DNA from 3 places in the Rossellomorea sp. GQ25 genome. Region 3 is predicted to be linked to each of the others. Evidence: predicted binding sites of a transcription regulator. Region 3 holds the regulator's gene; each other region holds the start of a gene.
What was found. Region 3 encodes Rex, which represses fermentation and respiration genes when NADH is low (regulators of the CRP and FNR family bind a similar motif). Its sites were predicted from a motif close to TTGTGAAATATTTCACAA; they were not measured.

Region 1 (3,284 bases), on a different contig from region 3:
CTCCATCGGCTTTCGTTGCTGCATCCGCCACTTTCATATACCCTCTCATTATCCATGGCTGACGGCCCACTTCGGCATAAATCCAACCAAATTCAATCGCCAGCATCGCCAGTGGTCCACTCGCTACAATTCCCCAAAGCAACGGTTTATTCCACTCATTTCGCTTCTTCCATTTCCAGAACAAAATAAATACCGCTGAAATAAAGATACTGTAAAACCCAATTGATACCATCAGGTCGAACAAATAGTGCACCCATAAAGGCGGCCGCTCATCTTCAGGAAATTCGTTCAAACCAATAACCTCTGTCTCAAAAGAACTCCCGGCCAGAAAACTTAAGAATCCAGGTAAGCGGATCTCATTATGGACCTCATTATTTTCATCCAGCGTACCGAATACAATCAAGTCAGCATTCTCTTCCGTTTCAAAGTGCCACTCCGCTGCAGCGAGCTTCTCAGGCTGATACTCGGCAAGAAATTTAGCTGATAAGTCCCCTGCCAGAGCAGTGGCAAAAGCGAAAATCAAAGCAGAAACCATCGTTAAACGCAGGGCTTTCTTATGATATTCCCCGCCTTTTTTACGAAGTATCGCGAATGCCGTTATCGCCGCCAACACTAAAGCCGACGTTAAATAGGCAGTCGTCAATACGTGAAACACTTTCGTAGGCGTTGCCGGATTCAACATCGCAGCAATCGGGTCGATATTTATCGCCTTCCCATTCTCTAATTCAAAACCTTGAGGAGTGTTCATAAACGCATTCACCGTTGTAATAAACAACGCTGAAGCCGAAGAACCAATCATAACCGGAATCGTCAACAGCCAGTGAATCCACTTATTTTTAAAACGGTCCCAAGTATAAAGATAGATTCCTAAAAAGATAGCCTCAAAGAAAAACGCAAAAGTTTCCATAAATAATGGCAGTGCAATCACCTGTCCGGCCACCTGCATAAATGAAGGCCACAATAAAGACAGTTGCAACCCTATGGCTGTACCTGTTACAACTCCCACCGCAACTGTAATCGTAAAACCTCTTGCCCATCTTCTGGCAAGCAAAAGATAATGAGGATCATTTCGTTTGATTCCCATAAACTCCGCAATGGAAATCATAATCGGCACCCCTACCCCAATCGTTGCAAAAATAATATGGAATGCAAGGGTTGTCGACGTGAGCATTCTGCTCAAAATCACACCATCTAAAACCATTCTATACTCCCCCTACTGATCTACTTACTATCGTAAACAGCTCTTTTCTACTGTTTATCACTTATGGTTCATTATAAACCTGAAAATGAGTTTGTGATATGTTGAACATGAATATTTTGTGACGTTTTTCACAAACATTTATTTGCTTTTATTTTAGAGGTTTTTAGGTTGGTTGGCAATGATGTTGCTTGGGGGGAGGGGGTTTGTTTTTCAAGGTGGGTATCGGTTCTAATTTTGACTATAAATTACTGATGGGTAAAGTTTTTTGGGAGAGAGTAGATTCGACCTTTTCCTTTTCCTTGTGAAGTAAGGTTCATGTTATTCAGGAGATGATAGGCCACTCTGGAGGATTCAACACCTAAGAACTCTCTTGCTTGTTTGTTGGTAATAGTCGGCCCTTACAAGGAGTAGGTATTGCCTGTTGGTGAGCATTACGGTCAAATTCTCCACAATCAGGACATTACCAAGACCTCATGTTACGTACCATATTGAATCTCTCGCAACGGGTACACCCAACACCGCGTATGATTCCTTCATGCTGTTGGTTAAATTTAGAATATGGAGCATGCTCTTTCCTAAGGAAGTTGGCAATCTTTTTAAGTTCTTCACTTCAAGAATTGAATTTGAATTTGAGTATTTATGTTGAATAGTAAGAAATTTTGCTACGAGATTCTCAATTCTAATAGCCCTATCTATAGTCTTCATAAATTGATTAGAGGTAGATATTAAAGAAGAAGAGTTTGTGAATACAACTAAAAATTCAATTGGGATAATAGGAAGTCTTTTCTTTTGGGGCCATTGTGTGAGGTGAATCTTATATCTATTCGCTTGAGAGATAGGATTGGGAAAGCCTGTTATTTCTCCATTAAGAGTCCGGGAAAATTGTTCAAATTCAGTTCGGAATTCCAGGGATCCCGCTATATTTTTTATTTCTAAAATCAATATAAAATTTCTAGTGAGAATTAGAGTATCAATTTGAATGAAACTCTCCCCATTGGTACACATAGATCGTTAAGGACGAGCATATGTTGATTATCGATTGTACTCAATTGTCGGTCTACTTTACACTCTCCATGGTAACCTGCCCAAGCTTTAAGCAAGTTTTCTTTAATCTTAGACCTTAGGCTGGATTCTCGGGGTAGCCTCCTTAACAAGGCTTCAAAATAGAGGATAATTAGGGGGATTTCTCTTACTTTAATGATCAAATTATCATTCCTTTCAAATTTGGTAATAATAGTATTCTACTTTCAAACAAGAATTCCCTTTATTTTTGGAATAATTTTAGTAATGATTTTTTATCGACCGTTATAGAGATTTATCAACCGTTATTCTGTTTTATTCAACCGAAATTTGAATTTATCAACTGTTTTTTCATTATATCAACCTTATTTTCACGATACCGACCGTTCTGCAAATTCCGACAAATTCCGCAACATCCCCACCACCACTCCCCTTCCATAACCAAAACAAAAAAACCCGCACACCAGTGCAGGGCTCCTCCAGACTCACATCGCATCCAACATCCTGAACTGTGATTTAACCAGCTCATAATAATCACCCTGTTGCTCCATCAGCTCATCGTGGTTACCGGATTCTTTGATTCTTCCATTTTCCAGAACAAAGATATTGTCCGATTCACGGATCGTAGATAGGCGGTGGGCGATGATGATCGCGGTCCGGCCGTTCAGTAGTTTATTCAATGCGTTTTGGATTTTGACTTCTGTTTCTGTATCGATGGATGCTGTCGCTTCATCCAATATAATGATTCTCGGGTTCGCCAAGAGTGCTCGAGCGAATGACAGTAATTGTCTTTCACCAACGGATAATACGTTGCCTCGTTCTTCTACTTCGGTTTCGTATCCATTTGAGAGTTTTTCGATGAATTCGTTCGCTCCTATTGCTTCGGCGGCTTTCTTAACCTCTTCGTCCGTTGCATCAGGACGTCCAAATCGGATGTTATCCATGATCGTTCCCGAGAAGATGAAGGTATCCTGAAGGACGATGCTGATTTGGCTTCGTAAGCTTGAAACCGATGCATCCCTCAGGTTTACCCCATCAATTTTCACTACACCGTTCGTTGGAT
Region 2 (3,284 bases), on a different contig from region 3:
GTTTCACTCCCTTCAAGAGTCAATGCCTTCCAAAAAGAAAGCTTTACAATAACGGCAAATGCCGTATCATTCATAGTCAAATGTTCATAAGTACTAAACATAAAGGAATGGCGAAGGTTCTTATCGAATGATCTTCGCCATCTTGAACTCTAAACTGCTATTATTGACCCATTACGATGAATGCGATAACTACTGCGATGATAGGAATCGCCTCTACTAACGCAACCCCGATGAACATTGTAGTTTGAAGCATTCCACGCGCTTCCGGTTGACGAGCCATACCTTCTACCGTACGTGAAACAATAAGACCGTTACCAATACCTGCACCTAGTGCTGCTAAACCGATTGCAATTGCTGCTGCTAAAAGACCCATTCTGAATTTCCTCCTTTAAATGTATGAAAAATGTTTTGAGTAATTTTGTTCAATTTTGAACAGGGTATATATTAATGGTCGTGGCTAACTTTGTGAGCCATATAAACCATCGTTAACATAACGAAAATAAATGATTGGATTGCTCCGACAAAGATTGAGAAAGCTTGCCATACAATCGTTGGGATAATGGCACCAAGTAATCCGGCTGCTCCCATGTGTGCGAGGCTTCCTACCAGTAAAGTAAGCAGGATTTCCCCAGCGTAGATGTTACCGTAAAGACGAAGACCAAGCGTTAGTGTGTTGGCAAATTCTTCAATGATCTTCAGCGGGAATAAGAACGACATAGGTCTGAAGAAGTCTTTACCGTATTCACCGAAGCCTTTCATCTTGATTGCATAGTAGTGTGTTAACACAACGATCATAACCGCAAGGGTCATAGTGATAACTGGATCCGCTGTTGGTGACTTCCACCATAATTCGTGGTCAATGACTACCGAGAACGGAAGTCCTAACATGTTTGAAACGAAAATGTACATGAGTAAAGTAAGTCCAAGGAGATGGAAACGACCACCTGTTTTCCAATCCATATTACTTTTCACAATATTTTTGACAAAGTCCATGACCCACTCCATAAAGTTTTGCACTCCTGTTGGTTTCATGGCCAGTCTACGAGTTGACAGAACGGCGATTAGGAAAACAACGGCACTCGCCACTGTGATCATCAGTACGTTCGCCAGGTTAAAAGTTAACCCTAGAAACTCGGCTGTAGGATTTTCATGATGCAATGAAATTCACCTCTCTTCCCCGCTATTTATGAGCTAAAAGCTGCTGAATAAAATAATCTATCATAATGACAAGGTAAATTGTCATTAATCCCATAATGACGCTCAGGAGATGAAAGTGCTCAGGGTATTCCGTTGCAATAATGACTGCAAAGGCCGCACCTGCCATCCTTGAGAAGGTTCCTAATGATCGAACCTTTTGACCAGATTCTACTGCATCACCGAATCGCACGGTTCTCCTCATGATCAGCCAGTGACTAAACAGACTGATGCCTGTCCCCAAAATAAGCCCAAGGAAAATAGACTGATAGGAAGTGAAACCCCAACCGAGGACGTAAAGGGAAAGGAGGAAAAATATGTACTTACGATGCCTGTTAAACAATTGCTGAAGTTCTGGCATACATTAATCTCCCGAATTGAAATGTTGGACTGTACGGAGCATGGTGTAGATTCCTGTTGCGAGCCCAAGGAGTAGTCCAATAATTAAGAAAAGTGGTGTGGTGCTCCATATTCCATCTAACCATCTCCCGCCGAAGATCCCTATTAAAATAGAACCAACAAGCTGGGAAAGAATAGCAGAATACAAGACCATCGATTGATACGGGCGCCGATCATTTTGACGCATTTTTTTCATCTCCACACATGTGATTTAGTGGAAAATCGTTCACACTGTACCTATGATGAAAAACCGTTTCCATACGGGTTCAACCCTTGTGAAAACCTTATCATTTGATACCCTTTGTAAGCATACAATAGGGTATTATCTATGTCAATGAGTTCAAGTTAAAAAGTTCACAACCTATCCACGCGTTTCCAAATTGTTCACATTTTTAACACATTTACAGAAAAGCGGAGGCAGGTTGGTCAGGACCGACAAGCATAAGGCGAGTCGACCGGAACCTTCACATGCCCCTCCATTATATAGAAAAATTTTTTTATGAGTAACCCTTGAATTTATTGTAAATACTTCCAACTCATATACAACGGGATTTACACGCTATATAAATAGAAAAGCCGGGTTATCAAATATAGATAATCCGGCTTTCCTATTTATTTCAAATTATTTCGTACCGTATAAACGATCTCCTGCGTCCCCTAAACCAGGAACGATGTATCCTTTTTCATTCAGCTTCTCATCAAGAGCCGCGATGAAGATATCAACGTCAGGATGTGCTTCCTTGATAGCGTCTACCCCTTCAGGACATGCCACTAAACACATGAACTTGATGCTTACGGCGCCACGCTTCTTTAATGAGTTGATAGCTTCCACAGCAGATCCTCCTGTTGCAAGCATTGGATCAACCAGGATGAAGTCACGCTCTTCCACATCACTTGGAAGCTTTACGTAATATTCAATCGGTTTAAGAGTCTCCGGGTCACGATATAAACCAACATGTCCTACTTTTGCAGCCGGGATCAGTTTAAGAATTCCGTCGACCATTCCTAATCCTGCTCGTAGAATAGGAACAATCCCTAATTTTTTACCTGCAAGAGTCTTGGCCATGGCGTTGCTTACTGGTGTTTCCACATTAATATCCTCTAACGGTAAATCACGGGTGATTTCAAACGCCATCAATGTCGCTACTTCATCAACAAGCTCACGAAATTCCTTCGTCCCTGTTTCTTTATCACGAATAAACGTTAATTTGTGTTGGATTAACGGATGATCAAATACATATACTTTGCCCATTCGACTCTCTCCTTTAAATTCGATTTTATGTAAAAATAGTTTGTCTACTTCCTTTACACCTCAGACTATTGTACATAAAAGACAATTTAAGAGCAACATGAGATGAGAAGTGTAATGGGATCGTTAGAATTGAGATGGTGTGTGAGAAGCGGGAGTATATATTAGTGCAATTCTGGTTGAGTTTTTTTAATTATGTTAATCAGCTGGATTATTGCCTGAATCGCATGGATTTCTATAGAAAACTGGATTTTCCACAATGCCGGTCGGATTCTATTCAAATTCGCTTTAAAATCTGCACCTATTGGTTATAATTCTACTTCTCTACTAAATTCCCATCAAAAAACCTCTCCACCAGGTCCGTCCCTAGTGAAGAGGTCTTCATCAATTATCTTTCAGGATATAATTCAAATTTGCTTGTTAAGTCAATGACACGTTTGCG
Region 3 (3,284 bases):
GATTCCGGGAAATCTCATACACTTGATTGACGACGCTATCCAGGAAGTATCGGTCATGGGAAACGATCAAGACGGCTCCTTCATAGCTTTGAAGGTACGTCTCAAGCCACGATAAAGTCTCAATATCAAGATGGTTTGTCGGCTCATCAAGAATGAGAATGTCAGGTCTGGTTAAAAGAAGTTTACCAAGCGCGAGACGGGTTTTCTGGCCACCGCTCAATGTGGATATTTTTGTATCGTAATCGAAATCTGCGAAATTCAATCCGTGAAGGACAGAGCGGATATCCGCTTCATATTGGTAACCACCGGAATCCTTGAACCTGACTTGAAGCTCATCGTATTCTTTTAATACGCGTTGATAGAGCTCTTCTTGGTCATACACCGAAGGGTCGGCCATCTGCTGCTCCAATGTTCTTAATTGCTTTTCCTGTCTCTGCAATTCCTCGAAGACGGTCAGCATTTCCGACCAAATGGATAGATCAGACTCCAAGCCGGTATTCTGAGCCAGGTATCCAATGGAAACCCCTTTTGGTTTCGTGATGTCTCCGGAATCATAGGAGAGATGTCCTGCAATTATTTTTAAAAGAGTCGACTTTCCTGCACCGTTGCGTCCAACGAGAGCCACCCGATCTCTTGTCTGTATTTCAAGCTTAATATTTGATAGGATATTATCAGCACCAAAGTTTTTCGTTAGTTGATTCACTTGTAGTAGAATCATGACGTTTTCACCTCTATTTCATAGTGCTAGTGTACCGTATTTGGGAGGGGAACGGCAATAAATCGACTATTAATCTTCGTACACTTAGGATAAAATATAGTGTATGATGGGTAGTAGAGTTTTAAATTCTGTATGCTTTCTATTTTGGAAGCGGTATCAGAGGTTTTGAATAGATGTGGGGGAATACAATATGAACCAGGATACAACGAAAATTCCACAGGCAACGGCTAAACGCCTTCCGCTATATTATCGCTTTATCAAGAATCTGTACTCATCGGGAAAGCAGAGGGTTTCATCAAAAGAATTGAGTGAAGCGGTGAAGGTTGATTCTGCCACGATACGCAGAGATTTTTCTTATTTTGGCGCGTTAGGTAAAAAGGGTTATGGCTATAATGTCAATTACCTTCTATCCTTTTTTCGTAAGACATTAGATCAAGATGCCATTACGAAGGTTGTGCTGATAGGTGTAGGGAATCTCGGTACAGCGTTTCTTCATTATAATTTCATAAAAAATAATAATACTAAGATTGAAATGGCTTTTGAAGTAGATGAAAAGAAGGTTGGGACACAAATCAGCGATGTACCCGTTTTTCATTTAGATGATTTAGAAGAGAAGCTTGAGGGGCATGATATTGAAGTGGCCATTCTGACGGTTCCGGCATCTTCTGCTCAAAATATCACAGACCGATTGGTTTCTTCTAATATTAAGGGGATCCTGAATTTCACTCCTGCGAGATTAACGGTGCCGGACCATATTCGCGTCCATCATATTGATTTGGCAGTTGAACTTCAATCACTGGTATACTTCTTAAAGCATTATTCAGAGGATGACACGGAAATGTCACAAGATGGAATCATATCCGAATAGAAAATGATTCGTATATACGTTATGATAGAATGGTAAAAGAGGAGGTGTCTCATTATGTTAGGTGCAGGTAGTATCGTACTGATAACTGTTGTTGCTTTACTGATCTTTGGACCAAAGAAATTGCCTGAGTTAGGGAAAGCAGCTGGTAATACATTACGCGAATTTAAAAATGCAACAAAGGGCTTAGCAGATGATGAGGACGATAATAGTAAAAAAGCTAAGTAGGGTAGGATGAACGCCATGAGTCAAAGTCAAAGAGACATGACAGTCTATGAACATATAGGAGAATTGCAAAAACGACTCATGTTTGTAGTCGTTTTCTTCTTGTTAGCGGTAATCGTGAGCTTTTTTCTTGCGGAGCCGTTGATTCGATATTTGCAGCACGCGGATGAAGCGAAAGAATTGACGATGAACGCCTTTCGGATTACAGACCCTCTCAAAATCTATATGGAAATGATCATGTTTATTGCGATCATCATGACATCACCCGTCATTCTATTTCAAGTATGGTCGTTCGTAAGTCCAGGCTTATATGAGAAAGAGAGGAAGGTAACGCTCAGTTACATACCGATTTCTGTCATTCTTTTCTTAGGTGGATTGTCATTTTCATATTTTATTTTGTTTCCATATGTTGTGAAATTCATGATGGGTTTATCAACCAATCTGAATATCCAGCAAGTGATTGGAATTAATGAATACTTTCATTTCCTGTTTCAAATAACCATTCCATTTGGATTTCTATTTCAACTGCCGGTTATTATGCTGTTTCTGACACGCCTGGGAATTATTACGCCGATGCTGCTGGCACAAATGAGAAAATTGGCGTACTTTATATTGTTAGTCATAGCCGCTTTCATCACACCGCCGGACATCGTTTCGCATTTAATGGTAACAGTTCCTTTGCTTCTTCTTTATGAAATCAGTATTTGGATTTCTAAAATCGGGTATAAAAAGGTTTTGGAAGCAGAACAAAAGCTTGAAATGGAACAGTTCGAAGATATAAATAAGGATTGATCAAATGATCAATCCTTATTTTTTATTCTCTATTTTCTTTTTAATTTTGAAATGCAGCATCACCATCCGCAACCCGGAACCAAAATCAAGAGTTGCCAGAAAGACGAGCATATAAGTGAAAAATCCCCAACCATCATCCTGTACATTTTGTACAGCAAAGTATGTGAAGAGCACACCTAGAAGGAGATAGATCACGCCTGAGAATAATGGTGATCTCCTCATAGAAATAATCCTCCAATAAATCCTTGTATTTGTTCAGCTTCGTTGATCATTTTTTCAATTTCATCCTTATAGATAGATTGCATTAGAACGACGGTTGTATTCATGGCAACATGGGCAAATATTGGAACCAGGATACGCTTCGTTTTGACATAGAGAAACGCAAAGGTAAAGCCCATAGCAGAGTACAAGATCACATGCTCAGGCTCAAAGTGCGCGAGAGCGAATATAACAGAACTGATTAACGCGGCGAAGAAGAAATTCATCTTCTCATAAAGTACACCGAAGATAATCTTTCTGAATACAATCTCTTCTAATATTGGCCCAATGATCGCAGCTACCATCATGGATAGTGGTACCTTTTCGATAATCCCAATAATCATTTGCGTATTTTCAGATCCCATCTGGATACCTAACGCATACTCAATTTGAATCGCGATGGATTGGGCGATGAACGCCATGAAA

Region 1: AC6CIB_RS20425 (cytochrome ubiquinol oxidase subunit I) is a predicted target of Rex. The motif match lies at 1,318-1,335, and genes of this name have one in related genera.
Region 2: AC6CIB_RS18710 (AtpZ/AtpI family protein) is a predicted target of Rex. The motif match lies at 1,936-1,953, and genes of this name have one in related genera.

Annotation. Positions count from the first base shown of each region.
Region 1 is NZ_JCAXEQ010000008.1:27,102-30,385, reverse strand. Features, by position in the region: gene AC6CIB_RS20425 (cytochrome ubiquinol oxidase subunit I) at 1-1,201, opposite strand, end outside; gene AC6CIB_RS20420 (nuclease-related domain-containing protein) at 1,673-2,206, opposite strand; gene AC6CIB_RS20415 (ABC transporter ATP-binding protein) at 2,707-3,284, opposite strand, start outside.
Region 2 is NZ_JCAXEQ010000006.1:186,584-189,867, reverse strand. Features, by position in the region: gene atpE (F0F1 ATP synthase subunit C) at 161-373, opposite strand; gene atpB (F0F1 ATP synthase subunit A) at 445-1,158, opposite strand; gene AC6CIB_RS18715 (ATP synthase subunit I) at 1,181-1,555, opposite strand; gene AC6CIB_RS18710 (AtpZ/AtpI family protein) at 1,559-1,780, opposite strand; gene upp (uracil phosphoribosyltransferase) at 2,216-2,845, opposite strand; gene glyA (serine hydroxymethyltransferase) at 3,231-3,284, opposite strand, start outside.
Region 3 is NZ_JCAXEQ010000011.1:61,180-64,463, reverse strand. Features, by position in the region: gene AC6CIB_RS21950 (ABC-F family ATP-binding cassette domain-containing protein) at 1-718, opposite strand, end outside; gene AC6CIB_RS21945 (redox-sensing transcriptional repressor Rex) at 909-1,586, shown strand; gene AC6CIB_RS21940 (twin-arginine translocase TatA/TatE family subunit) at 1,641-1,811, shown strand; gene tatC (twin-arginine translocase subunit TatC) at 1,827-2,600, shown strand; gene AC6CIB_RS21930 (YdiK family protein) at 2,616-2,822, opposite strand; gene AC6CIB_RS21925 (CPBP family intramembrane glutamic endopeptidase) at 2,819-3,284, opposite strand, start outside.